4 regions of the Geobacillus sp. DSP4a genome follow, and region 2 is predicted to be linked to each of the others. Evidence: predicted binding sites of a transcription regulator. Region 2 holds the regulator's gene; each other region holds the start of a gene.
What was found. The regulator Rex, encoded in region 2, represses fermentation and respiration genes when NADH is low (regulators of the CRP and FNR family bind a similar motif). The targets are predictions, from matches to a motif close to TTGTGAAATATTTCACAA.
Positions count from the first base shown of each region.

Region 1 (7,290 bases), on a different contig from region 2:
GTTTGGCGCAACACTCATGTTTGCCGGCAATATTCCAGGAAAAACGCAAACGATCCCGACCGCCGTCTATATGGCCATGGAATCGGGGCGAATGGAGTTAGCGTGGGCATGGGTGGCGGTCACGATCGGATTGTCATTCAGTTTATTGGTCTTTGCGACGAAACTCGGTCGTTTACGAGAATAAACAAAGCCGCCTGGCAACATCATGAGGCGAACGAAACAGAAAGGAGGGAGCGCGATGAGCGAGCGCAACCGAACGAACGTCATGGACCGCCTGTCCCGCCCGCTTCGCGACTTGCGGTTATCAGTGATCGACCAATGCAATTTTCGCTGCGTCTATTGCATGCCGGCCGAAGTGTTCGGGCCGAATTTTCGCTTTTTGGCGGAAGGCGAGCTGTTGACGGTCGAGGAAATGGCGCTTCTTTCGGAATGCTTTGTCGAGCTTGGCGTCGAAAAAATCCGCTTGACGGGCGGCGAACCGCTCTTAAGGCGCGATTTGGACGCGCTTGTTGCGCGGCTGTCTGCGATTCCCGGCCTGCACGATATCGGCTTGACGACCAACGGCGTCCATTTAGTGAAATGGGCGCAGCGGCTGAAAGCAGCCGGGCTAAAGCGCGTCAACGTCAGCTTGGATGCGTTGGATGATGACATTTTCCGCAAAATGAACGGCATCGGCGTCGGCGTCACCCCGGTGTTAAAAGGCATCGAAGCCGCCCGGGCGGCAGGGCTCGGCGTCAAGGTGAACATGGTCGTCAAAAAAGGGTGGAACGACTCGCAAATCGTGCCGATGGCAGCTTACTTTAAAGACTGGGGCATCCCGCTCCGCTTTATTGAATTTATGGATGTCGGCACGACGAACGGCTGGGATTACTCCCATGTCGTGACGAAAAAAGAGATGTATGAGCAAATCAACGCCATGCACCCGCTCGAGCCGATCGAACACGAGTACTTCGGCGAAGTGGCAAGCCGCTACCGCTACGTCGGCACGGACGTGGAAGTCGGCTTTATCGCCTCCGTGACGGAAACGTTTTGCCAAAGCTGCACGAGGGCGCGCATTTCCGCCGATGGCAAGCTGTATACGTGCCTCTTTGCCTCAAAAGGTGTGTCTTTGAAAGAAAAACTGCGCGCCGGCGCGGGGAAAGAAGAGCTGAAGGCGCTGATCGCCGCCATTTGGAGCGAGCGGACAGACCGCTATTCGGAAGAACGGACGGCAGAGACGGCGAAACAACGGCCGAAAATTGAAATGTCGTATATTGGGGGATAACAAAGAAACGGGGCTGCTCTTTTCGTCAAAGAAGCAGCCCTGCTTTTTATCGCTCGATGCGCCTGCCTTTACCTTAGAAATGGGGGAATGGCTTCGTCTGCTTATGCCTTCACCGCCGCCAACACGCGCGGGAAGAGGATGTTGTTTTCCAAATGGATGTGGGTAAACAAATCGTCTTCGAGCGCCGCGAGTCGGTTGTAGACGAGCCGGTACGTGCCGCACGCGTCTTCCGGCGGGGTGAAGTCGTTTGTGATTTCACGAATTTCTTTCATCAAATCGCCGGCTGCGTCATGCTCATGGACGAGTTCGCGAACGGCCTGCTCGACCGCCTCCCGGTTTTCCGGCGATGGGTTGTCGGCAAATTGCAAAATGAGCGGGAATGCGCCCGTTTCCTCTTTAATGAGATGTTGCTCAAGCTCCGTTTTTAACTCATGAAACAATTTATGCACGCGGGACAGATGCGGATGGTGCATGCCGTGCACGCGCAACACTTTCGTGACATACGGGCTGAGCTGCGGCAGCTCCTCGTTCAAATAGCGGTGGTGCGTGTTGATGATATGCTCGACCAAGTCGGCTAGCGGCGCTTCGTTCCAGTTTCCGGTCGGCTTGTTTTGCGCCTCCGCGTAAAGGGTGTTCAGCTCGCGAAGGAGCGCTTCGCCATCGAGTCCGCGCTCTTCGATGGCTTCTTTTAACGGGCGCTGCCCGCCGCAGCAAAAATCGATGCGCCGCGCTTTAAACAAATCAGCTGCTTTCGGAAATTGAGTAACAATATCGCCAATCAATGATTGTTCAGTAAACCGCTGTTCCATTCATCATCCCTCCATTGATCCAATCGTTACAGCTTCAGCATACCGTGTTTTCCGCGAAGGTGTTGTGACGGATCTCACATACGTAAAAAAAAGTGGACATCGATCCATGTGATAAACGTCACAACAGCACGTTTCTTCTTTATCGTACAATGAAAAAAAGCAGACTTCTGCTGACTCTTTGCAGAGGCGGTGTCTGCTTTCGTGGATGAGAACGGACATGTTCAGCAGATAACATACAACGTGTTGACAACAGAAGCCAATCAAGAGAAGGAAAAGGGGAGACGGATATGTGGGCGTTGGTGAAGGGAAGGCAGTGGGAGGAGGAAAAAACAGAACTGGAGCGGCAACTCGCTGAGATGAAAGACGAGCTCACGAGACAAAAGGAAGCCATTCATGAGACGGTGGCAGGATTGCTCGGGGAGTTGCAGGAAATCGTTCACCAGCATGAGGTGGTCAACGGGCAACACCATGTATTAGGCCAGCTGGTTGACCGAACGAAAGAAAAGGTTGATAATGTCAGTACGCTCAGCAAGTCATCATATGCGATTTCCGACCGTTTATGCGAACAAGGGAACGCGTTGGTGGAGACGGCGGGTCAGATGGTCGCAGCCGCAAAAGAAGGTATCCGCATGTCGGAAGAAATGGAGCAGGCGATGGGGCGGCTCGGCAGTGAGATGGAAACGACATCGGCCGCGATGCATCGGTTGCGCGGCCGCTCGCAAGAAATTGAACAAATTGTGAAAGTGATCAAAGAAATCGCTGGCCAGACGAATTTGATCGCGTTAAACGCCTCGATCGAAGCCGCTCGCGCCGGGGAGCATGGCAAAGGGTTTTCCGTCGTCGCCGCTGAAGTGAGGAAATTGGCTGAGCATACGGCGGACAGCACGGAAACGATTCACCAGCTAACCGATGCCGTGCAGCAGGAAATCGAGCGGTCGCTAGAGCAAACGGAAGCCATTTCATCTTTGATCGAAACGGTTGTCCAAATGAGCATCCATACAGCTCGCAAATGGTCGGCGATGATGGAGCTGATCGATCAAGTCGAAAATCGAGCCCAAGACGTGCTAAACTATATTCAGGAACAATACCGCTATGCGGATAAAGTGAGGCAAGAGCTCGAACAGTCCGCCGCTTTGTTTGGCGAAACGCGGGAGATGATTTTGCGGCATATTGCCGATGCGAGCGTCGTTGATGAAAAGTTGGCAGAAGGCATAAAACAGCTGCAACAATGGCAACAACGTTGAAAGAACGATATGGTTGCCGCCAGCCGTATGATCGAAAGGAGAGAGAGAGATGGTCGAAAGACGAACCCCGATTCCTGTAGCGGAAGCGATTGATCGGGTGATGCGTTATGCCGGAGTGGGAGAAGAGGAAACAGTGCCGCTTCGCCAGTCGTATGGCCGCTATTTGGCCGAAGATTTGCGTGCTGACCATGACGTGCCGCCGTTTGACCGCTCGCCGTATGACGGATTTGCCATTCGCGCCGCCGACTCGGAAGGAGCGGGGCTGGATCGTCCGGTTGAGTTTGAAGTGATCGAAACGATTGGCGCCGGGCAAGTGGCGAAGCAGCCCGTCGGCCCGTTTCAAGCGGTGCGCTTGATGACCGGGGCGCAAATTCCCCAAGGATGCGATGCGGTCGTCATGTTGGAGCTCGCCAAACAGTACGAGCGGGATGGAAAAACGTATATGGCCATTAAACGCCCGTTCCGCCCTGGCGACAACATTTCGTTTCAAGGGGAAGATGCGAAAAAAGGGCAGCCGCTTGTCGAAAAAGGAACGCGCATCAATCCCGGGGTGGCGGCGCTCTTGGCGACGTTCGGCTACGCCGAAGTGAAGGTGGCGAAAAAGCCGCAGATTGGCATTTTTGCGACTGGAAGCGAACTGCTCGACGTCTCTGAACCGCTTGTGCCGGGAAAAATCCGCAACAGCAACGCCTACATGATCGAGGCTCAGGTGTTCAAAAGCGGCGCCGAGCCGATTTATTTCGGCCAGCTCGCCGACGACCTCGATGCGTGTTTTCACGCTGTGCGCCAGGCGCTCGATCAAGTGGACATGCTCATTACGACCGGCGGCGTCTCGGTCGGGGATTTCGATTATTTGCCCGCCATTTACAAGCGGCTCGGAGCGAACGTGTTGTTTAACAAAATCGCCATGCGCCCGGGGAGCGTGACGACCGTCGCCGAGATTGATGGCAAGCTGCTGTTCGGTCTATCCGGAAACCCGTCAGCGTGCTACGTCGGCTATGAACTGTTTGTCCGCCCGGTCGTGCGGACGCGCTTGTTTTCCCCCAAGCCGTATTTGAAAAAAGTGAAGGCCACGCTCGGCGCCGATTTTCCGAAGCCGAACCCGTTCACCCGCTTCGTGCGCAGCCGGGTCGAGGCGGTTGACGGTCGGCTTGTCGTGAAGCCGGTCGGCATGGACAAGTCGAACATCGTCACCTCGCTTGCCTTTGCGAACGCCTTGATGGTGCTGCCGGGCGGAACGAGAGGGTTTGCGGTTGGCGATGAGGTGGACGTATGGCTTTTGGATGACGATGAGGGGTCAAGCGAATGAACGTCTGGCAAGTCGTCGGCTATAAACATAGCGGCAAAACGACGCTTATGGAAAAATGGGTGGCGGCCGCTGTCCGGGAAGGATGGCGCGTCGGGACGGTGAAGCACCACGGCCATGGCGGCGAGCCCGCGCGGCCGGAAGGCGTCGATTCCGTCCGCCACGAGCGGGCTGGGGCGGCGGCGACGGCGGTGGAAGGAGACGGGCTTTTGCAGCTTCATCTCCGCCGCCCGTTGTGGCGGTTGGATGATGTGTTGGCGCTTTATGCGCCGCTTCGGCTCGATCTCGTGTTGGTCGAAGGCTACAAACAAGAGCGGCACCCGAAAGTCGTGCTCGTCCGCACTTGGGAAGATTGGGCGTCGCTTCAGCACCTCGCCAACATCCGCGCCGTCATCGCCTGGGAGCCGCTCGAAGGGCCGCTAGCGCACCCGGTGTTTTCGCTGGCCGATGATGACGAATATATTCCATGGCTCATGAACGAGGTGAGAACACGAACATGACCGAACCGTTGTTTGCCATTACCGACCGGCCGATTTCGGTCGAGGATGTGATGAAAAAAGTGATGCGCCCGGAAGCGGGGGCGGTCGCTGTCTTTGCCGGGACGGTGCGCGAATGGACGAACGGCAAGAGGACGCTCTTTTTGCAATATGAGGCGTACGTGTCGATGGCCGAGAAAATGCTCGCGCAAATCGGGGCGGAAATCGCCGAAAAATGGCCAGGGGCGAAAACCGCCATCACCCACCGGATCGGGCGGCTTAAGATCAGCGACATCGCCGTCGTCATCGCGGTTTCCTCGCCGCACCGCGCCGAAGCGTATGAGGCGAACCGCTATGCCATTGAGCGGATCAAGCAAATCGTGCCGATTTGGAAAAAAGAGCAATGGGAGGACGGAAGCGCCTGGGTGGGCGACCAGCTTGAAACAACGGCGTATCCGTCCGGAAAACCGGAGGTGAAAGAGGAATGATCCGTCTATTGTTTTTCGCCCATTTGGGCGAGCAAATCGGCGAGCGGGAAGTGATGTGGCCGAATGTTCCGGAAACGGTGAAAAAACTGAAAGACGAAGTGGAAGAGCGCTACGGCATCTCGCTCGGGCGCGTCATGACAGCGGTCAACGAGGAGTATGTCCGCGACGAAGCGCCGCTTCACGCCGGCGACACGGTCGCCTTTATTCCACCGGTAAGCGGAGGATGAGACGGATGGCGAACAAAAGCAAATGGGTGATGCCAAAACAACACGGCGCCTGGGCGATGCTCATCATCCCGTTTTGGCTCGGGGCGTACGCGGGCGGACTCTCGTGGATTCACGCGCCGCTCTTTGTCGCTTGGGTCGCGCTCTATTTGGCGACGTATCCGCTTTTGATGGCGGTGAAAACGAAGCGGAACGACCCGTACGTGCCCGCTGCTATCCGCTACGGCGCCATCGCCGCCGCGGCGCTTGCCGTCTCTCTTTGGCAACAGCCGGCGCTTTTCTACTTCGGGCTCGCCATGGTGCCGTTTTTCTTGGTGAACACGTACTACAGCAAGAAAAAGAACGATCGCGCCTTTTGGAATGATGTAGCCGCCATCGCGGCGTTTTGCATCGGCGGCCTCGCCGCCTTTTACGCCGGACGCGGGGAGTTGACGATCGAAGCGTTTGAACTCGCCCTGTTTTCCTTCCTCTTTTTCATCGGCAGCACGTTTTACGTAAAAACGATGATTCGCGAAAAGAAAAATGAGCGGTACAAATGGCTGTCATGGGGCTACCACGCCCTGTTGATCGTCGGCCTCATCGCCATCGGCGAGCCGTTCGCCGTCTTGGCCTATGCACCGAGCGTCATCCGCGCCGTCTATTTATATGGCAAGTCGCTGCCGATCATGAAACTTGGCATGCTGGAAATCGCCAACGCGGCGTACTTTTTCATCGCGATGATCGTGCTCTATTCTTGAGCGAACCCCAAACGGGAGGCATCCATGACCGTTTGGGGTTTTTTCTTTTGGTTAGGCGGTATTGCTTTTTCATTGCACAAGCATGATGTGAAATGGGCATGAATTCCTTGTAACGGTTTTGCAAAGGGTCGTTTCAAAAGCCTACCTCTTCTTCTATGCTCGTTCTCAAATAAATAAAAAAGGGAAACATCTCAACATTCATTATTAGGATTATAGACGTTCCAGCCCAAAGCCATGTCGAACTTTGTCTGTCGAAAATGATGGATGGCAGGGAGCAGGAAAGATACAATTTGATTGTAAAAGTAATGGAAATCGGGAAGGAGAGCATATGAGAAACATTCGTTTGCGACGATGGTTGGTTTGGATGATCGTATGGGCTTTAGTGATGCCAAGCGTCCCGACAAAGGGGCTTGCCGAAACGATCCGATCAGGGGTTGACCGTGTGGCGCCAAAAGAGGGGCCGCCAAAGGTGCCGGAAGCTCTGAAACGTGATCTCAAGCCAGGGGAAATCATAGAAGAAAGAACTGAGAATACAAAGGTTTACTACAACGGCGATGGCACGTTTACCAAGAAGATTTACTTTGAGCCTATTCATGTGAAGAAAAAGGGACAAAAACTATTTGAGGAAGTATCTTCTAGCCTAACGGATAGCACCAATAATACGAATTACGTTGAAACAGAGAATACCATTTTGGAGACAAACTTTTATAAAAAGATGGTCGATGGAGAATACGCCACGTTC
Region 1 is NZ_SDLD01000010.1:243-7,532, reverse strand. It holds gene modB (molybdate ABC transporter permease subunit) at 1-184, shown strand, start outside; gene moaA (GTP 3',8-cyclase MoaA) at 239-1,264, shown strand; gene ric (iron-sulfur cluster repair di-iron protein) at 1,366-2,073, opposite strand; gene ETC02_RS05215 (methyl-accepting chemotaxis protein) at 2,361-3,317, shown strand; gene ETC02_RS05210 (molybdopterin molybdotransferase MoeA) at 3,367-4,626, shown strand; gene mobB (molybdopterin-guanine dinucleotide biosynthesis protein B) at 4,623-5,123, shown strand; gene ETC02_RS05200 (molybdenum cofactor biosynthesis protein MoaE) at 5,120-5,587, shown strand; gene moaD (molybdopterin converting factor subunit 1) at 5,584-5,814, shown strand; gene ETC02_RS05190 (YwiC-like family protein) at 5,820-6,548, shown strand; partial or broken gene ETC02_RS05185 (hypothetical protein) at 6,877-7,290, shown strand, end outside.
Region 1: the regulator Rex is predicted to act here: its motif matches at 2,180-2,197, upstream of ric (iron-sulfur cluster repair di-iron protein).

Region 2 (7,290 bases):
TTTGGTCGTAATAGCCGATTTTCACATTTGCACCGTACCGGAGCTTTCCGGATTGGACTGGGAGCTTTCCGGCGATCGTCTTCAACAATGTCGACTTGCCGATGCCGTTTGGTCCGACCAAGGCGACACTCTCCCCCCGTGTGATGCGAAAGCTGATTTGGCGGATGACCGGTGCGCCTTCGCGATAGCCGGCGGTCAATTGCTCTGCGGTGAGCACCTCATGGCCGCTCGGCCGCTCAATCGCAAAAGAAAAAGAAGCTGATTTTTCATCTCCGGCCGGGCGTTCAAGCCGCTCCATTTTTTCGAGCTGCTTTCGCCGGCTTTGCGCCCGTTTCGTTGTCGAGGCGCGGGCGATGTTGCGCCGGATGAAGTCTTCGAGGCGGGCGATTTCCTCCTGTTGCTTTTCGTATCGTTTTAGCTCTTGTTCGTATTGCTCGGCCCGAAGCTCCAAATAGCGGCTGTAATTGCCGCTATACCGCTTAAGCGTCGCGTTGGACAGCTCGTACACTTCGGTGACGACTTTGTCCAAAAAGTAGCGGTCATGGGAAACGAGCAGAACGGCGCCGGGGTATGCCTGTAAATATTGCTCGAGCCATGTGAGCGTATCGAGGTCCAAATGGTTCGTCGGCTCGTCTAAAATGAGCAAGTCCGGCTTGGCCAACAGCAGTTTTCCAAGGGCGAGCCGCGTCCGCTGTCCGCCGCTTAGCGAGGAAACGGGCGTTGTTTGGTAATCGTATGACGAAAATTGCAGCCCGTGCAAAACAGAGCGGATGTCGGCTTCATACTGATAGCCCCCTTGTTCTTTGTATTGCTCTTGCAAGTTGTCATACGCTTGAAGCGTTTTTTCGTAGCGGGACGGATCGGCGAGCAGATCCGGGTCGCCAAGCTGGGCGCCGAGCTCTGCCAGCTGCGCTTCGATCGCCCGGAGCGACGCGAATACGTCCAGCATCTCGTCCCAAATGGAGCGTGACGAGTCGAGCCCGCTGTTTTGCGCCAAATAGCCGATTTTGATATGGCTTGGCTTGATGATTTCACCGCTGTCGGAAGAAAGTTCGCCGGCGATGATCTTCAGCAGCGTCGATTTGCCTGCGCCGTTGCGGCCGACAAGAGCAATGCGGGCGCGGGACTGTATTTCTAGTTTTATATTCGATAAAATAAGGTCAGCGCCAAAATATTTCGTGATTCCATTCACTTGCAAAATGATCATGTCCGTCACCTCGCGAATAGTTTAACGTAAGTCGCGAAAACGGTCAAAGACAGATAACGAAAAATGGTGTATAGTGATAAATGGAGGAGATTGTCTTGTCATCGTTTACGCATTTCAATGAACAAGGCCGGGCGAAAATGGTCGACATTACGAACAAGGAAGATACGATCAGGATAGCGGTGGCGAGAACGAGCGTCACCGTCAATGAAGAGATTTACGAAAAGATGACGAACAATGCCATTGAGAAAGGTGATGTGCTGGCGGTAGCCCAGGTGGCCGGGGTCATGGCGGCGAAAAAAACGGCCGATCTTATTCCGATGTGCCATCCGCTTATGTTAAAAGGCGTCGATATTGCCTTTGCTTGGGAAAAAGAGGCGGAAGCGTATAAACTTGTGATTACCGTGACGGTCAAAACGAAAGGGAGCACAGGAGTGGAGATGGAAGCGCTGACGGCGGCTTCGGTATGCGCATTGACTGTGTACGACATGTGCAAATCGCTCGATAAAGGAATGACGATCGGTCCAACGTATTTGGTCGAAAAAACGGGCGGGAAGTCCGGCCATTATCGACGGAAAACCGATTAGCTGGGGGATGAAACGATGAGCAACGAACAACCGAAAATCCCGCAGGCGACTGCCAAGCGTCTGCCGTTATACTATCGGTTTTTGAAAAATTTACATGCCTCAGGGAAGCAGCGCGTGTCCTCCGCTGAGCTGAGCGAGGCGGTGAAAGTCGATCCGGCAACAATTCGCCGCGACTTTTCGTATTTTGGCGCGCTTGGCAAAAAGGGATACGGGTATAATGTCAATTATTTGTTGTCGTTTTTCCGCCAGACGCTTGAAGAGGATGAGGTGACCGAAGTCGCCTTGTTTGGCGTCGGCAATTTAGGCACCGCCTTTTTAAACTACAACTTTTCGAAAAATAACAACACGAAAATTGTCATGGCGTTTGATGTCGATGAACGGAAGGTCGGAACGACAGTCGGCGGGGTGCCGGTCTATCATCTCGATGAGCTGGAGGAGCGGCTTCGCGGCGACATTCCGGTCGCGATTTTAACCGTGCCGGCCGCCGCGGCTCAAGCGCTGACTGACCGCCTTGTCGCGCAAGGAATTAAAGGCATTTTAAACTTTACTCCGGCGCGGCTGAACGTGCCAAACCATATTCGCGTCCATCATATCGATTTAGCCATTGAGCTGCAGTCGCTCGTCTATTTTTTGAAAAACTATCCATCGCCATCGTAAAAAGGAGAGAACAACACATGAAATATTTGTTGCTCGTTCTTGTCATTTTGTTGCTGTTTGGCACGAAAAAGCTGCCGGAGTTGGGGCGGTCGTTCGGCCAGTCGCTTCGCGAGTTTAAAGACGCCACAAAAGGGCTCGCTGATGACGAAGAAACAAAAACCGACCGATGACAAGGCAGGATGGGGAAACGATGAATGACAAAGAAATGTCCGTGTATGAACACCTCGGAGAGCTGCGGAAACGGCTGATCATCGTGCTTCTCTTTTTCGTTGCGGCGCTTGTAGCCAGCTTCTTTTTTGTCGATGACGTCATTGTGTATTTGCAGCACACTGCGGAAGCGAAACAGCTGACGATGAACGCGTTCCGCCTCACCGATCCGATTAAAGTGTATTTTCAGTTTGCCTTTGTCATCGCCGCTGTACTGACCGCTCCGGTGCTGCTCTATCAAATTTGGGCGTTTGTCAGTCCGGGGCTGTATGAAAAAGAGCGGAAAGCAACGCTCAGCTACATTCCAGCATCGATCATTCTATTTTTAGCCGGGGTTGGTTTTGCGTATTTCGTCTTGTTTCCATTTGTCGTCCGGTTTATGAATCAGCTGGCGGAACGGCTCGGCATTCAACAGATGATCGGCATTAACGAATATTTTCAGTTTTTGCTGCAGCTCGTGCTGCCGTTTGGCATCGTGTTTCAGCTGCCGATTGTTGTCCTGTTTTTCACCCGCTTAGGGCTTATTACGCCGCAGCTTCTTGTTCGCATCCGCAAGTATGCGTATTTGGCGCTGCTTATTTTAGCGGCCGCCATTACGCCGCCGGATGTGTTGTCGCAAGTGATCGTCATGATTCCACTGACGCTTTTGTATGAGGGGAGCATCTGGGTTGCCAAAATCGGCTATCGAAAGGCGCAATTAGCGGCGGAGGAAGGAAGCGGCGATCCATATTGAGGGCAGCATCAAGAGGACGGTTCATACGGCGCCAGGCAAAAACCCTCCCCAAATGGGGAGGGTTTTATTGTCTCGGTGTGAAGAACAAGCGAAAGGCGGTGCCGAAATCAAAAGCGGCCAGCGCCGCCAATGCGATGGTTGAGACGTTCCAAATCGTTTCATGAACGCTTTCGATCGCCAAATACGTAAACAGGAAGCCCAAGATGAAATACGGAACAGAAAACAGCCGCGGATGGCGCGTCATAGCCAAATCCTCCAAATGGCCAGCGGCAGTTCCGCTTGGCGCATCATGTTTTCCAATTCATCAGCCAACAAAATTTGAACGGCAACGACAAACGTGTTCATTGCTACATGGGCGAACATCGGCACGAAAATGCGTCCGGTTTTGGCGTATAAAAAGGCGAACACCATCCCCATGGATGTGTACAAAAGCAAATGCTCCGGCTCCATGTGGACGAGAGCGAACAGAAGCGAGCTGGCCAGCGCTGCCAACCAAAAGTTGTATTTTTCATAAAGCGAGCCAAAAATGATTTTGCGGAAGATGAGTTCCTCCAAAACCGGGCCGATGACCGACGTGACGACGACGAGCAATGGCGTCAGGCGGATGATGTCGATGATTTGCCTTGTGTTTTCCGAGCCCGGCTCAATGCCCAATAGACGCCATTCGATGTTGGCGGCAACGCTTTGCGCGGCAAGCGCCAAAAAGACGCCCGAGATCGCCCACATCCATGACGAGGCGAGCGGCAGCCGCCGCATTGTCCGTTCATCGCGGTCGCCGCGCAGCAGCCATAAAATGATGGCAAAAGCCAATAAAAAGCTGATGACCGCCCAATAGCCGGAGGCAATTTTCGCTGCTTCGAGACGTGTTTGCGCGCCTTGGCCGACGCCGAGGGCGCGAAGGAGCGGCACACCGACAAAGGAGGACAGCTGCATGGCGATATAGGTGATGATGACATACCAGTAACGGCGCTTCAAATCGTTTTACCCCTTTATTTCAAATATATCCGTATTGTAGCACATGTTCGGCGAAATGATAAGAAAAGCGCGCCGGCCGTGGTTGGCGCGGCCGCCACAAAAAAATTGCCTAGCGTTGTTTATTGATGTTAGAAATGTGCAATAATGAAAATGGATTTTGTGCGCCGATTGATCTGGGGCCTGACAGCTTGTTATCCCATTTTCTCCTTATCTTCGCGCATGAAAGAAAAACAGTTATTTTTTTGTATTTCCTACTTGCAAAACGGAGAAGAGTTCATTAATATTATAAGTGTGTTAGCACTCAATAATGATGAGTGCTAATAAGAACGGCGAAAACTATCGTTAAGGAGGTTGTTTCCCGTGTTGAAGCCATTAGGCGATCGCATTGTCATTGAAGTCGTGGAAACTGAAGAAAAAACGGCTAGCGGCATCGTGCTGCCGGATACGGCGAAAGAAAAGCCGCAAGAAGGCCGTGTTGTCGCTGTCGGTGCAGGCCGCGTGCTTGACAACGGCCAACGCGTTGCGCCGGAAGTTGAAGTCGGCGACCGCATCATTTTCTCGAAATACGCCGGCACGGAAGTAAAATACGACGGAAAAGAATACTTAATTTTGCGCGAAAGCGATGTTTTGGCTGTCATCCGCTAATATATTGCGTTCACCACATAAACATTCCGGAAAACGGACATATCCTTAACTTTATGACACGAATACTTACCTTTTTCACGGCATGCAGTGAAACAAATTCATAAGGAGGTAACGGGGTATGGCAAAGGAAATTAAGTTCAGCGAAGAAGCGCGCCGTGCGATGTTGCGCGGGGTGGACAAACTCGCAGACGCAGTGAAAGTCACATTAGGTCCGAAAGGCCGCAACGTCGTATTGGAGAAAAAATTCGGTTCTCCGCTCATCACGAACGACGGGGTAACGATCGCGAAAGAAATCGAACTCGAAGATCCGTTTGAAAACATGGGCGCGAAACTGGTCGCTGAAGTCGCCAGCAAAACGAACGACATCGCTGGGGACGGGACGACAACGGCTACCGTATTGGCTCAAGCGATGATCCGTGAAGGATTGAAAAACGTGGCAGCTGGCGCCAATCCGATGGGCATCCGCCGCGGGATTGAAAAAGCGGTAGCGGTAGCGGTTGAAGAATTAAAAGCCATCTCCAAACCGATCAAAGGAAAAGAATCGATCGCCCAAGTGGCTGCGATCTCGGCTGCTGACGAAGAAGTCGGCCAATTGATCGCTGAAGCGATGGAACGCGTCGGCAATGACGGCGTCATCACGCTTGAAGAATCGAAAGGCTTCACGACGGAACTCGACGTTGTCGAAGGGATGCAATTCGACCGCGGTTACGTTTCGCCGTACATGATTACAGATACGGAAAAAATGGAAGCTGTTCTCGAAAATCCGTACATCTTGATTACGGACAAAAAAGTATCGAGCATCCAAGAGCTGTTACCGGTTCTTGAGCAAGTCGTGCAACAAGGCCGTCCGCTCTTGATCATTGCGGAAGATGTCGAAGGCGAAGCACTCGCAACGCTTGTTGTCAACAAGCTGCGCGGCACATTCAATGCGGTAGCTGTCAAAGCGCCTGGCTTTGGCGATCGCCGCAAAGCGATGCTCGAAGACATCGCGATTTTGACAGGCGGCGAAGTCATCTCCGAAGAGCTTGGCCGTGAACTGAAATCGACCACGATCGCTTCGCTCGGCCGTGCGTCGAAAGTGGTTGTTACGAAAGAAACGACGACGATCGTCGAAGGCGCTGGCGATTCGGACCGCATCAAAGCGCGCATCAACCAAATCCGTGCGCAGCTTGAAGAAACGACGTCCGAATTCGACCGCGAAAAACTGCAAGAACGCTTGGCGAAACTCGCTGGCGGCGTAGCGGTCATCAAAGTTGGCGCAGCGACAGAAACGGAATTGAAAGAACGCAAACTGCGCATTGAAGATGCGCTCAACTCGACTCGTGCTGCGGTTGAAGAAGGCATTGTCGCTGGCGGTGGCACGGCGTTGATGAACGTCTACAGCAAAGTTGCGGCCATCGAAGCGGAAGGCGATGAAGCAACGGGTGTGAAAATCGTCTTGCGCGCGATCGAAGAACCGGTTCGTCAAATCGCGCAAAACGCTGGTCTGGAAGGCTCGATCATCGTTGAGCGCCTGAAAAACGAAAAACCGGGCATTGGCTTCAACGCGGCAACAGGCGAATGGGTCGACATGATCGAAGCTGGTATCGTTGACCCGACGAAAGTCACTCGCTCGGCGCTGCAAAACGCTGCCTCTGTCGCCGCCATGGTCTTGACGACAGAAGCGGTCGTTGCCGACAAACCGGAAGAAAACAAAGGCGGCAATTCGGGCATGCCGGATATGGGTGGCATGATGTAATCTCGCCGCAAAAGCCTTGGAACACTGGGGGTTTCCCCGGTGTTCTTTTTCTTTTTGACTATATATGCCTCAGCCAGGTGTTCTTACAGCCGCTGATCGGGTGAAGGGCAGCTGTTGTTTCTCCCTCATATCGCTATTCTATTGCACCTTTTCCTCCGCTGTGCTAGTTATCGCACCTCAATGAAAAACGCATAAATCGCATTCCCTTTTTTCCAAGAGGCGTGAATGGCATAAATGTATGCCCCTTTCTTTTCCGGAAGAGGAATGATTCCGTTTTGCACCGGGCGCCAGTCGGCATCTCCGCCGTTCCATACACCCGCTTCGATCGTCAACGGGCGGTCGTCAAATTGGAGGTGTAATTTTGCCCCAGGGGCAACCGGATGGGGATTCATGTTTTTCACGAGCAGCGGCGGGGCGGCAGCGTCGGCCACGACTCCGCGGCCGCCTGTTGACCATGTATATGTTCCGAGGCGGTGGTCGATTGTCTCTCCGTCGACGGCCAATCGTAAGTCAGGCGGTTGGATGTCGCCCGATTGGCAACCGG
Region 2 is NZ_SDLD01000045.1:4,675-11,964, forward strand. It holds gene ETC02_RS13865 (ABC-F family ATP-binding cassette domain-containing protein) at 1-1,207, opposite strand, end outside; gene moaC (cyclic pyranopterin monophosphate synthase MoaC) at 1,303-1,791, shown strand; gene ETC02_RS13875 (redox-sensing transcriptional repressor Rex) at 1,807-2,448, shown strand; gene tatA (twin-arginine translocase TatA/TatE family subunit) at 2,466-2,618, shown strand; gene tatC (twin-arginine translocase subunit TatC) at 2,639-3,388, shown strand; gene ETC02_RS13890 (YdiK family protein) at 3,453-3,632, opposite strand; gene ETC02_RS13895 (CPBP family intramembrane glutamic endopeptidase) at 3,629-4,363, opposite strand; gene groES (co-chaperone GroES) at 4,724-5,008, shown strand; gene groL (chaperonin GroEL) at 5,127-6,746, shown strand; gene ETC02_RS13910 (hypothetical protein) at 6,914-7,290, opposite strand, start outside.

Region 3 (7,290 bases), on a different contig from region 2:
ACGTAATGGGCCCAACCGCCGCCATTCACCCCTTGGGCGCCGACGAACAAGACAAGGTTCAAGACGGCGCGGTAAATCGTATCGGAGTTGAACCAATGGTTGATCCCGGCGCCGACGATGATCATCGACCGGCCGTTTGTGTCGATCGCGTTGTCGGCAAACTCACGGGCGATTTTCACGACGAGTTCGCGGTTGACGCCGGTGATCGCTTCTTGCCATGCTGGCGTGAATGGCACCTCGTCATCGTACGAGCGGGCGACTGTGCCGCCGATGCCGCGGTCAATGCCGTAGTTGGCCAAAATCAAATCATAGACGGTCGTGACGTAAACGTCTCCTGTTACGGTTTGCACTTTTTTCACTGGAACCGCGCGTTCGATCGTTTTTCCGCCCTCAGCGGTGAAATATGGAAGCTGGATCGAGATGACTTCATCTTCGCTCCCTAAAAATGACAGGCGTGGCTCAAGCGGCTGTTCTGTTTCCTCATCAACAAGACGCAAGTTCCATTTTCCTTTGTCTTCCCAGCGAGCGCCGATCGTTCCATTCGGCACGACAAACGAGTCGGTGTTTTCATCATAGATGACCGGCTTCCATTCGGCATTGTTCGTTTGTTTGCCAAGGTCTTTCGCCAACAAGAAGCGGCCGGCCGTCCATGTGCCGCCGTTTTGTTTTAAGGTGACGACAAACGGAAAATCGGTGTACGTTTTGGCATATCGTTCAAAATATGGAACGGTCCGTTTGACGTAATATTCGTTTAAAATAACATGTCCCATCGCCATCGCCAAGGCGCCGTCCGTCCCTTGCTTCACCGACAGCCAGTCGTCGGCGAATTTTGTCGACTCGGCGTAATCTGGGCTGACGGAGACGACTTTCGTGCCGCGGTAGCGCACTTCGGCTAAAAAGTGAGCGTCCGGAGTCCGGGTGAGCGGGACGTTCGAGCCCCAGGTGATGATGTAGCCGGCGTTGTACCAGTCGCTTGACTCCGGCACGTCCGTTTGGTCGCCCCAAATTTGCGGCGACGCCGGCGGCAAGTCGGCGTACCAATCATAGAAGCTTAACATCGGCCCGCCCATCAGCTGCATGAAGCGCGATCCGGCGGCATGGCTGACCATCGACATGGCTGGAATCGGGGAGAAGCCGACGTTGCGGTCCGGGCCGTATTTGACGACCGTATACAATAAAGAAGCGGCGACAAGCGTCAATGCTTCATCCCAGCTGACGCGCACGAATCCGCCCTTCCCGCGCGCCTGTTTGTAGCGCTTCGCTTTTTCGCGGTCTTCAACGATGCTTTTCCACGCCTCAAGCGGGTTGTTTGGATGATGGGAGAGCGCCTCGCGCCACATGTCAAGCAAGATGCCGCGGACATACGGGTATTTGACGCGCAGCGGGCTGTACATATACCATGAGAAGCTCGCGCCGCGCGGGCAGCCGCGCGGTTCAAAGTCCGGCATATCCGGCCCGGTCGACGGATAGTTGAGCTGCTGTCCTTCCCAGGTGACGATGCCGTTTTTGACGTAAATGTTCCAGCTGCACGACCCCGTGCAGTTGACGCCATGGGTCGAGCGGACGACTTTGTCGTGCTGCCAGCGGCGACGGTACGCATCTTCCCAGGCGCGGTCGCCGTAGGTTGTTTCGCTATGGCCGTCGGCTTGGCGCTCGATCGGCCGAATATATTTGAAACGGTTGGTGAGCGGAGATCGTTTTCGTTTCATTTGCTTCACTCCTTATTAGCGTTGTGTACTTTTAACTATAGCCATGATGTCAATAACGCGATGTTAACTTTGTCACACTTGGCATCATTGTCACAAATCCGTCAAAGAAACGAATGAATATTCTTTTCTGTGGTATAATGGGGAAAACGATAAAAGTTTGAGGGGATTTCGTTGCGATACTCCAGCCATGTCATTGCCACATTATGCCTCGGCGCGGCGGCGGCCGCGCATACAACGCTGCCGTTTACCGCCGCCTATACGGCGGGGCTTGTCATCGGCAGCCTTCTTCCTGACATTGACGAGCCGTCGTCATACGTCGGCCGCCGTTCGTTCGGCGTCGCGGGGAAAGTAAAAGAAGCGTTCGGCCATCGCGGCATGACGCATTCGCTCATTGTCTGGGGGGTGCTTGCTGCCCTCGTCTGGCGAGACTCGGCGTCGCCGTTTACCGCTGGGCTCGTGCTCGGCTACTTGTTTCATATTGTGGAAGACTTTTTTTCTGTTCAAGGGGTGCCGCTGTTTTGGCCGTTTTCGTCCAAGCGGTGGAAAGTGCCGCTCTATCGGACGGGAAAAGGGATGGAGAAAGCATTGGTTGGCATCGCTTGGATCGCATTCGTCTATTTTGGCGTCAACGGCTTGTTTCACGAATGGTGGCGGTCATGGTTGTCGATGTGGTAACGGCGTCCGATCAAAAAAAGGAAAAAAGAGGTGCGGCGGCGAATATAGTGAGAGGAACGGATTTGACTAGATAAGGGGGAGAGGAAGATGAGCGAACAATATCCGGTGCTCTCGGGCGCCGAGCCGTTTTACGCCGAAAACGGGCCGGTCGGGGTGCTGCTCGTGCACGGATTCACCGGCACGCCCCACAGCATGCGCCCGCTCGCTGAAGCGTATGCGAAAGCCGGCTATACCGTTTGCCTGCCGCGCTTAAAAGGGCACGGAACGCATTACGAAGACATGGAACGGACGACGTTCCACGATTGGGTCGCCTCGGTCGAAGAAGGATATGGATGGCTGAAACAACGATGCCAAACCATTTTTGTCACCGGGCTGTCGATGGGCGGGACGCTCACGCTTTATTTGGCGGAACATCACCCAGACATCTGCGGCATCGTGCCGATTAACGCCGCTGTCGACATCCCGGCCATCGCCGCCGGGATGACGGGCGGGGGCGAGCTGCCGAGGTATCTGGATTCGATCGGTTCGGACTTGAAAAATCCGGATGTGAAAGAGCTGGCATACGAGAAAACGCCGACCGCTTCGCTTCTTCAGCTGGCTAGGCTGATGGCACAGACAAAAGCGAAACTCGATCGCATCGTCTGTCCGGCGTTGATTTTTGTCTCCGACGAAGATCACGTCGTGCCGCCGGGAAACGCCGACATCATCTTTCAAGGCATTTCATCGACGGAGAAAGAGATCGTCCGCCTCCGAAACAGCTACCATGTGGCGACGCTCGATTACGACCAACCGATGATTATTGAACGGTCTCTCGAATTTTTCGCCAAGCACGCCGGATAAAACGAATCGGTATATGGCTGATCCTGTTCAAAGGAGAGGCCATTTTTTGTTTGTCGGTATTTTTGTGAAAAAATATGTGGCTGTTTTGCCGGGCTTGTTCTACACTTATAAATAGCTGGAAAAAGAATAAGGGAGTTTTCTTTGTATGAATCATATCAAACCGATCGCATTGCTCGTTGAAGAAAAACGAATCGTGGATGCCCTTGCCCAGGTGCGGCCGCATTTAGAAAACATGGGATTGTTTCAATGGCGGCCGCTCATGGCTTCGTGGGACGAGATCGAACCGTTTCGGACGCTTGTCCGCCTGTTCGACTACGCGCTTATGTACCGGCATAGCGGGCTTGTCGCCCGGTACGCCCACCGGAAGTTCAACACGCTGCAGACGCTCGCGTGGTTGTGCGACGAATGGCTCGATCAACGCCGGCCGCTCGATGTGGAAGAGGCGCTCACTCCGCGCCTGACCGCCGCGCTCGAAGGCCGGGTGGAGGAGCCGAGGGAAGCGATCGCCCGGGCGGCGTTTGCGTTGGTGCGCGCTTTATTGGATATGCAGCGGGTCGAGGAGGCGCACGAATGGATGGATGTGGTCGCCCGCTATGAGACGGCGCCGATGCATGACAAATGGGGCTACTTTTATATCGAGACCGGCGACCGGAAGCGCGCCGAACAGGTGATTCGCGCCGGTCTCGATGACCCGGAGCGCGGCGATATGTGCTATTTGCTTCTTGCCGATTTGTATGCGCTCGATGGCCGCCACCGCGAGGCGCTTGCCGTTTTGGAAGAAGGAAAGCAGCGTTTTCCGCAAGTGTTAGCGTTTTACGCTGAGCGCGTGCGCCGCTTGCGCGATGTGCGCGCCTACCGTGAGGCGCTCGCGGCGATGGATGAACTTGACCGCCTGAATCCGCTTCATATGCATCGCCGTTATTTCGCCCATTTGCGCGCCGAACTGTATTACCAGCTTGACGAATGGGAGAAGCTTGAATCGCTTGTGAAAGCGGAGCCGCAGCTTGAAAAAACGCCGTACGCCCGAGCGCTTGGGCGGCAAAGGGAACGGTCGGTGGTGCTGCCGCTTGTGCCGGTCGTGCAAAAGCATAACTATTGCGTGCCGGCAAGTTTGGAAATGATGCTTCGATTGCTTGGCTCCCCCCGTACGCAGGATGAAGTGGCCCAACATATTTTTGATGTGCGCGGATCGAAATTGTCGACGACGGTTCATTATTTGGAAGAGCTTGGCTTTGTTTGCCGCTTTTTCGTCGGCTCGCCGCTTCGTTGGAAGCGGCTCATTGATGAGGGCGTTCCGGTGCTGTTGAGCGTCGATTACGAACAGTCATCACACGTCCAAGTGCTGTTTGGCTATGACGAACGGCTTGGGGCGTTGTACGTGCAAGACCCGAATCTGTTTGATCCGTTTGTCGTTTCCGAGGACGAGCTTGCCAAATGGTATGCAGGGACGCATTATTTGTCGATTGTGGCGCTTCCCCGGGAAAAAGCGGCGCTCGCCGCCGAGCTCCCCGAAGAGGAAGACCGCTATTTCCGCGAATTGCATGCGTTGGCCGAAAAGATGGATGAGGACGAGCAGGCGCATTTCGCCGCCTTTGTCGCCTTTTTGCGCCAGCATGAGCACATCCCGTACACATGGCTGTATGTCATGAAGCATTTCGGCAGCGACGAGGCGAAGCCGCTTGTGTTGGATTACACCAGGCGCGTCTTGAGCGAGTATCCCGAACATAACGACTTGCTGCTGATGGCGGCGAAAGCGTATGTCTACACGCAAGAAATGGAGAAGGCTGAAGACGTGCTCAAACGGGTGAAAGGAAAGGCGCAAAGCCCGCTCTACCATTATTTGCGCGGGCGCATTGCCTTTTTTGCCAGCCGCTATGAAGAGGCGGCCCGCTATTTTCGCACCTCGCTCCAGTTGGACCCAGACCAGCCGGAAGTGTGGAGCTATTTCGGGCTCACCTCGGCGTACGCCGGTCATATCGAAAAAGGGCTCATCTCTTCGCGCGTGGCAGTCAGCCTGTATCCGGGCGATTTGTTTATCGAAACGAATCACGGTGTGCTGTTGTTCCATGCGAAGCGGTTCGCCGAAGCGCGCGACTGGTTTGATCGTCTTGTGCGCCGCGAGCGGCGGGATGCCCAGCTTTGGTATGAGCGGGCCCGCTGCGACATGGAGCTCGGCCGAAGGCGCAAGGCGGAACGCGGCTTTGGCGTCGCCAAAGCGCTCGACCCGCAGGAACCGCATCCGTATTTGATGTTGGCTGACTTGTATGACGATGCCGGTGATCGGGAAAAAGCGAAAGCGGTGTTGGAAGAGGGATTGGCCGCCGCCTGGCGGTTGGCGCCGCTTTACGTCCGTCTTGGCGATCTCTATATGGAGGAAGGGGAGGCGGAACAAGCGTTTTCGTGCTACAAAGAGGCGGTCCGTCATGACAGCGATGACGTGTTCGCCCATCTCGGCTTGGCGGCCGCCCTTGCGGAGCGCGGGGATGTGGAAGCGGCGCGCCGGTATGTAATCAAGCAGCGCACCCGTTTTGCCAACAACAGCGAATATTGGCTGAACGCGGGAAGATGGCTTGTCGCCCATGGGTTCGCCGACGAGGAGGAAGGACGCGAAACGGCGCTGTCGTGGTTGGAAGAAGGGTTGCGTCTGGCTGAGTTTGAGGCGGAAGAAGCGTACGAGTTTTACCTTGATCAGCTGGCAACGCCGTCTTTAGAGGAACGCGGCCGGGCGTTTTTAGAGCAGCTTGTCTCGGCTCGCCCGACACTCGCTTCGGCCCATTCCGCTCTCGGCGCCCTTTATGAACGGCAAGGCCGGCCGTCGAAGGCCATGGCGTTTTACCGAGAAGCTGCCGCCATGGGCCATGCGCTTTCCCTCTTCCGGCTCGCGGAGCTGTGCGCCTCGCTTGGACGCCACGAAGAGGCGAAACAACAGTATGAGGCTTGTCTCAAAGCCGATCCATCGTTTGTCCTTTGCCATTTTCGCTTAGCTTCACTCTATGAGGCGGAAGAAAACGAAGAGCAGCAGCACGCGCATTTGCTTCAGGCGGTGCGCTTGGCCCCGAAGCGCATCGATATGGAGCAGCTTGCCGCGATCGCGGAGCCTTCCGCGCTTCTTCGCGCGTTGGCTGACGCCCGTCCGCATGCAGGGGAGGTGTGGTATTACGACAGCCTTGGATATGTTTATGGAGCGCTTGAGCGCCGCGATCAAGAAAAGGCGGCCGTCGAGAAGGCGCTTGCTCTTGACCCGGACCATCCTGAAGTGCTCCGCCATTGGGCGATGGTGCTGATCGCGGAAGGAAGCCAAAAAGAGGCGGCGAAACTGCTCGAACAGTTGATGGTGCGCCATCCGGACGATGAATCGTTGTACCCGTTGTATGTGGCTCTCTTTCCGAAAACGATGCGCGGCTTAGGGAAGCTGCGCCATCGACTCGAGCGGCTGAAGGCAAGCCGCGAGGCAAAAAGCGTGATGTATCGGAACACCGCCTCGGCTCTTTTCCCGTATTTTGGCGAGGAGCAGGGGGGGCATGACGAACCGGTGCGATGGTGGACAAAAGCGAAAGAATGGGTCGGCACCGTTGTCTTGTTTTCGATTGTGACCGATTTCTACGACGAAGCGATTCGCCTCAACCGCAGCGATGCGGAAGCCTACAGGCGGCTCGCCCGCTTATATGCCGCGCTCGAATTGGACAGCGATGCCGTGAAAACGTGGCGCAAAGCGCTCGCCCGCGTTTGGGATCCGTCTTTGGCGCAAGAATTTGTGGAATATTTATTGGCCGCCGATGAGGAAAGAAAACGCGAGGAAGCGAAGCGCTGGCTGGAGCGGCTGCTGGCTGATGACCCGGATGATGTCGACCTGCGCGTGTTGCAGGCGGTCGTTTGGCTTCAAGAAGGACAGCGCGAGAAAGCCAAGCGGCAGCTCGAGGAGATTGTGGCGGAAGAACCGCTCGCCCGTGAGGCGCTCATGTTGCTTGGCGAGCATTATATGGAAACGGGCCGCTATCAAGAAGCGGCGGCGCTTTGGGAGCGCTATGCTGATTGGTATCCTGAGGATGAAGAGTTCCATATGCAG
Region 3 is NZ_SDLD01000026.1:5,842-13,131, forward strand. It holds gene ETC02_RS10330 (nitrate reductase subunit alpha) at 1-1,709, opposite strand, end outside; gene ETC02_RS10335 (metal-dependent hydrolase) at 1,881-2,384, shown strand; gene ETC02_RS10340 (alpha/beta hydrolase) at 2,472-3,224, shown strand; gene ETC02_RS10345 (bacteriocin-processing peptidase family protein) at 3,370-7,290, shown strand, end outside.
Region 3: the regulator Rex is predicted to act here: its motif matches at 1,770-1,787, upstream of ETC02_RS10330 (nitrate reductase subunit alpha).

Region 4 (7,290 bases), on a different contig from region 2:
TACATCCGGTTCGCGCAACAAATCAGCCAGTGTATATGCTTGATAGATCACATGAGTGTGGCCGAGCGAAGCAACGCGGACGTGCGGCTCGCGTTCCATAGCGGCCGTCAGTCGAAACAAGCGGTCTGATAACGAAAATACATCGCCTGGCAGCATGGCGATTTGCCAAAACAAGGCGCTTTCATCTGCGGATGGCCGGATGGTTTCGAACAGAAGAATGAAGCCGAACTGTTTGCACAATTGGCGAAGGTGCGCCCGAACCCGCTCAGCGTCAGCGGAAGGCGCAACGTGTATATGGCCGACGGTGAAATAGCTGTTTGTTGCAATTTCCGGATTTTGTCCAGCATTCGCGAGTTTTTCCATCCATAGTTTGCGCGGGATGTCCAGCTGAATCGCAGCGTTTCCTTTTGCGCCCCATTGGGCAAGCGCCTGAAGGACAGTTTGGACATGTTCGTTGGTCGGGATGTTCCGCTTTTCCATTGCCGCCAACAGTATGGCGCCGCGTTGGTTCGCTTCGTTTGCCGAACGATATGTACGTTGCTCCATGTATACTTAGGCGCGGTCGGGAGGGCGCTCTCCCCTCGGCGCCGGTCACCTCCTCCACTGCTTGCTGGATGAAAAATACGAGTCTTAATTTTCAGAATTTGATGTTTATCATATCATGCAGGCAGGTGGAAATCAATGACCCTTTCCTGTTCTCCTGCTTTGTTCACAAAATTGTCAACAAATGCAGTGAAAACAAAACAGCGCCTGCCTGACGCGGGCGCTGTTTGACGAGGGGGACGGAGGCGCAAGCGCTTATAGCTGCCGAAACGCCTTGCCGACCGCCTCGATCGTATAGGCGATGTCGTCTTCTGTATGGGCGAGGGTGATAAACCATGCTTCATATTTCGATGGCGCGAGATTGATCCCTTGTTTGAGCATGAGCTTGAAAAATTTCGCAAACAACTCGCCGTCGCTGCGCTGGGCTTGCTTGTAGTTTTCCACCTTTTCGTCCGTGAAGAAGACGGTGAGCGCGCCTTTTAAGCGGTTGACGGTCACCGGCAGGCCGCATTGGCGAGCATGGGCAAGGATGCCCTCTTCCAGCATGGCTCCCAATCGGTCGAGATGCTCATAGACGCCCTCTTGTTTCAACACCTCAAGGCAGGCGATGCCCGCAAGCATCGATGCCGGGTTGCCGGCCATCGTCCCGGCCTGGTACGCCGGTCCGAGCGGAGCGACTTGTTCCATAATGTTCTGGCGTCCGCCGTACGCCCCAATCGGCAGACCGCCGCCAATAATTTTCCCCATCGCCGTCAAGTCGGGCTCCACACCAAGCAAGTTTTGCGCTCCGCCGTACATAAAGCGGAAGGCGGTGATCACTTCGTCGTAAATGACGAGCGCCCCTTCCTTGTGAGCAATCTCATTGATCGCTTCTAAAAAGCCCGGTTTTGGTAGGACGATGCCGAAGTTGCCGACGATCGGCTCAACCAATACGGCGGCGACTTGTTCGCCCCAAACATTCATCGCTTCACGGAATGAGTCGACATCGTTGTATGGCACGGTAATGACTTCTTGGGCGATGCTTTGCGGCACGCCGGCTGAATCCGGCGTCCCCAACGTCGATGGCCCCGAGCCGGCGGCGACAAGTACAAGGTCCGAATGGCCGTGGTAGCAGCCTTCGAATTTGACGATTTTGCTTCGTCCGGTGTAGGCGCGGGCGACGCGGATTGTCGTCATCACCGCTTCCGTCCCCGAGTTGACAAAGCGGACTTTCTCAAGCGACGGAATCGCCTCTTTCAACATCTTCGCAAATGTAATCTCATGCGGCGTCGGCGTGCCGTACAACACACCGGTCTCGGCGGCGCGGCGGATGGCTTCCGCGATGTGCGGATGGGCGTGCCCGGCGATGATCGGTCCGTAGGCGGCCAAGTAGTCGATGTACTTGTTTCCATCCACATCCCAAAAATACGCCCCTTGCGCCCGCTCCATCACGACTGGGGCACCGCCGCCGACCGCTTTGTATGAGCGGGACGGGCTGTTCACCCCGCCAACGATGTGCTGGAGCGCTTCTTCATACAATTGCTCCGATTTTGTCCATTGCATCGCTTCATCCTCCTGTTCCCGATGACTGCCTCTTTATTTTACCATAGCACGCACACTTGTCTGGAAAAACAAAAAAGGTGAAAATAGCAACGATTTATGTATAATTGCAACATAGGAGAAGGGCGGATGACGTCCTTTTTGATGTTGATGTGATGAAGAGGCAGGAGGAGAACGATGAACGCCATCGAAGTAGAACAATTGCGCAAAGAATTTAAAGTGCACAAAAGCCGCTCTGGCCTCGTCGGAGCGTTTCGCGATTTATGGACGCGCCGTTATGCGACCATCCGGGCGGTGGACGGCATTTCGTTTGCGGTCAGGCAAGGAGAGATCGTCGGCTATATTGGCGAAAACGGCGCCGGCAAGTCAACGACGATCAAAATGTTGACCGGCATTTTAACGCCGACATCCGGGCGCATTGTCGTCAACGGGATGAATCCGCATAAAGAGCGGGAGAAATTTGTGCGGACGATCGGCGTCGTCTTCGGCCAGCGCTCGCAATTATGGTGGGACATCGCCGTGCAAGAATCGTTTCGTCTGTTAAAAAAAGTATACCGCGTCCCTGATGAGCAATATCGCCGTCATATGGGCGAAGTCATCGAGATGCTAGACATCGGTCCGCTCCTTGACAAGCCGGTGCGCAAGCTGTCGCTTGGCCAGCGGATGCGCTGCGAGCTCGCCGCCGCCCTCATTCACAACCCGCCGCTGTTGTTTTTGGACGAGCCGACCATCGGTTTGGATGTGCTGGTGAAACTGAACATCCGCCAGTTTTTAAAGCAATTGAATGAACGGTATGGCACGACGATCCTGCTGACGACGCACGATATGTCAGACATTGAAGCGCTTTGCGAGCGGGTGATTATGCTTGATGAAGGGAAAATCATTTATGACGGTTCGCTTGGGCAGTTGAAAGAAAAATGGGGCCAAGGAAAACGGATTTCGTTTACATTTGTTGAAGAAGCCACCCTCGTTGCCTTGCAGGAGCTGACAACTGGATTGGATGTTAATTGGAAACAAGGTGAACAGCCGAACGTTTGGGTGGCGCACGTTCCATCAGGAGGCGTGCCGGAAGTCGTCAGCCGCGTCGCCGCCCGCTATCCACTGCAAGACATCCACATTCATGAAGTGCCGACGGAGGAGATCATCCGCAATATTTATCAAGAAGGTGCGGCTAATGGGTAAGTATGTCGAGATGGTCCGCATCCGCTTTTTAATGATGCTTGCCTACCGGACAAACTATTATACTGGCATTTTGATTTACGCCATTAACATCTCAGCGTATTACTTCCTTTGGTCGGCTATTTATGGCGGCAAATCATCGATGCAAGGGATGTCGCTTGGGCAAATGACGACGTATGTCGCCATTTCCTGGCTGGCGCGGGCGTTTTATTTTAACAACCTTGACCGCGAAATCGCGATGGAAATCCGCGATGGAAAAATAGCGACGGAACTCATCCGTCCGTACAGCTATTTAGGGATGAAAGCGGTGCAAGGGCTTGGCGAAGGGCTGTTCCGCTTGTTCTTCCTATCGTTGCCGGGGTTGCTCGTTGTCTCGCTCTTTTTGCCGCTCGAGTTTCCGGAACACGCCAAAACATGGCTGTCTTTCGGCTTGTCGCTTCTATTCAGCTTTATCATCTTTTCGGAGCTGAACTTGCTTGCGGGAGTCGTGACATTTTTTACGTTCCGAAATGAAGGGCTGCTGAGGGCGAAACGGTTTATTATTGATCTATTTTCCGGTCTGATTTTGCCGTTGTCGTTTTACCCGGATTGGGCGCAACAGCTCATGGCGTATATGCCGTTTCAAGCCATCAGCTACATTCCAAGCATGATCATCACAGAAAGTTTTCAAGGAACTGCTGTCCGTGATGGCCTGCTTCTGCAGGCGGCATGGTGCGTGCTGTTATGGTTTCCGATTGTGCTGTTATGGCGGGTGGCGAAAAAACGGCTCGTTGTGCAAGGGGGGTAGACTTTGTTTTACGTATCGGTTTTTTTTCAATATATGGCCCAGTACATGAAGACAAAATGGCAATACCGCGCGGATTTGCTGATTGAATGGTTGTCCGATTTCATGGCGCAGGCGGTCAACTTGGTGTTCTTGCTCGTCGTGTTTGGCCATACGACGCTGCTTCACGGTTGGTCGCGCGATGAGATGTTGTTTATTTACGGCTTTTTCCTTGTGCCGTACGCCGTATTTGGCGCCTTTTTTAATCTATGGGATTTCAACGAGCGCTACATTGTTCAGGGAGAAATGGATCGCGTGTTGACGCGCCCGGTTCACAGCCTGTTCCAGATCATTTTGGAGCGGATGGAGCTCGAATCGTTGCTTGGCGCTGTGCCCGGGCTGATCATTATGCTGTATGCCGGCAGCCGCTTGTCTCTTTCATTTCATTGGTATGATGTCTTCGTGTTTATTTTGCTTGTGATTGGCGGTGCATTGATTTACGCTGGCATTTTCATTTCACTGGCGACGATCAGTTTTTTTGCCGACGCCCGCACATCCATCATGCCGATGATGTACAACATCAGCAGCTACGGCCGCTATCCGGTCGATATTTATCACCGCGTCATCCGCTATATGTTAACGTGGGTGCTGCCGTTTGCTTTTGTCGGCGTTTATCCAGCTTCGTATTTTCTCCATAAGCAGGAATGGTATGGTTATGCGTTTTTGACCCCGGTTGTCGGCGTGTTGTTTTTCATCATCGCCGTGATGCTCTGGAACGCCGGGGTCAGGAGGTACCGCGGGACGGGGAGCTGAGTGCTCCCGTTGTTTGCCGCGGCGTCTGTCATGAAATGGACAAACAATAGTCAAACAATCGCCACAATCGCGCATGCATCGCGGTGCGCCTTTCGCGTAAAATAGTTTGTGAAAGTGTTCACATTGTATTGAGGGGGATGAATGCAATGAAAAACAACGGTGGAACCCGAGTAGTGGTCATCGGCACCGGGTTTGTCGGCGCCAGTTATGCGTTTGCCTTAATGAATCAAGGGATTGCCGATGAGATCGTGCTCATCGATGCGAATGAAAGCAAGGCCATAGGCGATGCGATGGACTTCAACCATGGGAAAGTATTTGCGCCGAAGCCGGCTGACATTTGGCACGGCGATTACGATGATTGCCGCGATGCCGATTTGGTTGTCATTTGCGCCGGCGCCAACCAAAAACCGGGCGAGACGCGGCTTGATCTTGTGGACAAAAACATTGCCATTTTCCGCTCGATCGTTGAGTCGGTCATGGCATCCGGATTTCAAGGACTGTTTCTCGTCGCCACCAATCCGGTCGACATTTTAACGTACGCGACGTGGAAATTCAGCGGCCTGCCGCATGAGCGGGTGATCGGTTCGGGGACGATTTTAGATACGGCGCGGTTCCGCTTTTTGTTGGGCGAGTATTTCTCTGTCGCTCCGCAAAATGTTCATGCCTATATTATTGGGGAACACGGCGACACTGAACTCCCGGTCTGGAGCCAGGCTGATATCGGCGGCGTGCCGATCCGCAAGCTGGTCGAGTCCAAAGGGGAAGAAGCGCAAAAAGAGCTCGAGCGCATTTTTGTCAATGTGCGCGATGCCGCCTACCAAATTATTGAGAAAAAAGGAGCGACGTACTACGGGATTGCGATGGGGCTTGCCCGCGTGACGCGCGCTATTTTGCATAACGAAAACGCTATTTTGACCGTATCGGCCTACCTCGATGGCCCATATGGGGAGCGCGACGTCTACATCGGCGTGCCGGCTGTCATTAACCGCAATGGCATCCGCGAGGTGATCGAAATTGAATTGAATGATGACGAAAAAAATCGATTCCATCATAGCGCAGCCACATTAAAAAGCGTGCTAGCCCGTTTTTTTACGCGATGAGGCAACAAACGAAAAGTTGTGCCAACAGTCTTTCTCGTCCAAACAGGGGGATGTATGGCTCTGGGGGCGACACGCTGTTCCGATTGGGAAGGCGGCTTATTCCTGCATAATTGTCCGTTTCACGGTGTATATATGAACTACGGACAATTTGTGGAGGGAAGCGAATGGATTACGCATTCCTCGGAGTGGTGATCGCCGTGCTGCTCGGCAGCATCACCTCGCTTTGGACAGCGCGCGTACAAGCAACGCACTGCCTCTCCCTTGACAGTTTATGGGTGCTCGTTCAATGGTATGGGACGATGCTGCTAGGGTTTGCGATGATTTATATGATTTTGCAAGCCAACGGCCATCATGTATTTACTCCGTCACCAAGCAGTGCGGCAGGAAACCGCCTGTCTATGCTGGAAGACAGTCTATATTTAAGCGGCATGACCCTCCTGTCGGTCGGATACGGAGACGTCACCCCGGTCGGCATCGGGCGGTGGATCGCCATCGCCGAGGCGCTGCTTGGCTACATTATGCCTGCTGTCATCGTCACGCGCACGGTATTTGACTGGGATCGCCGTTGACAGTTGCAATTTTCCTCTGTCTTCGTTACGCTAAAAGAAGACATTAAGGAGACGGAGGGAACGCTATGACGATCGCCATTGGCCAGCCAGCTCCAGATTTCACCTTGCCGGCAAGCAACGGGAAAATGGTTTCGCTCTCAGACTTCCGCGGCCAGTATGTCGTCCTTTATTTTTATCCAAAGGATATGACGCCTGGATGCACGACAGAAGCGTGCGATTTTCGCGACCGTCACGAGCAATTCGCCGGACTGAACGCTGTCATTTTAGGGGTGAGCCCGGATCCGGTTGCACGGCATGAAACGTTTATCGAAAAGTACAAACTGCCGTTTTTGCTTCTTTCCGACGAGCGACATGAAGTGGCAGAAATGTACGGAGTGTGGAAGAAAAAGAAAAACTTCGGCAAAGAGTATATGGGGATCGAACGCTCCACGTTCATTATCGCCCCCGATGGGACGTTGGTTCAAGAATGGCGCGGGGTGAAAGTGAAGGGGCACGTCGATGAGGCGCTCGCGGAAGTCGCCCGATTGGCATCGTCTAGGTGAGTGTCCAATCAATCACAACGTTTTTGCGTACAATGCATAGTAACCTCCTCAAATGAAGGAAATGCGGCGGGTGGAAGTGATTCCCACCCCCTTTTTTTTGTTAAAAAGATGGCTGAGCCCATATATTAATGGTATCTATATTGACAAAAGGCATATACTCCTTGTAGACTAATTATAAATATTATAAAATAATAATTTTTTCATCTTATACAGAGAGTGAGGTGCATGACGGTGTCTGCCAA
Region 4 is NZ_SDLD01000061.1:2,931-10,220, reverse strand. It holds gene ETC02_RS15215 (glutamate synthase) at 1-546, opposite strand, end outside; gene ETC02_RS15210 (glutamate-1-semialdehyde 2,1-aminomutase) at 799-2,085, opposite strand; gene ETC02_RS15205 (ABC transporter ATP-binding protein) at 2,260-3,264, shown strand; gene ETC02_RS15200 (ABC transporter permease) at 3,257-4,048, shown strand; gene ETC02_RS15195 (ABC transporter permease) at 4,052-4,837, shown strand; gene ETC02_RS15190 (L-lactate dehydrogenase) at 4,984-5,937, shown strand; gene ETC02_RS15185 (potassium channel family protein) at 6,102-6,506, shown strand; gene bcp (thioredoxin-dependent thiol peroxidase) at 6,572-7,048, shown strand; gene perR (peroxide-responsive transcriptional repressor PerR) at 7,274-7,290, shown strand, end outside.
Region 4: the regulator Rex is predicted to act here: its motif matches at 4,944-4,961, upstream of ETC02_RS15190 (L-lactate dehydrogenase).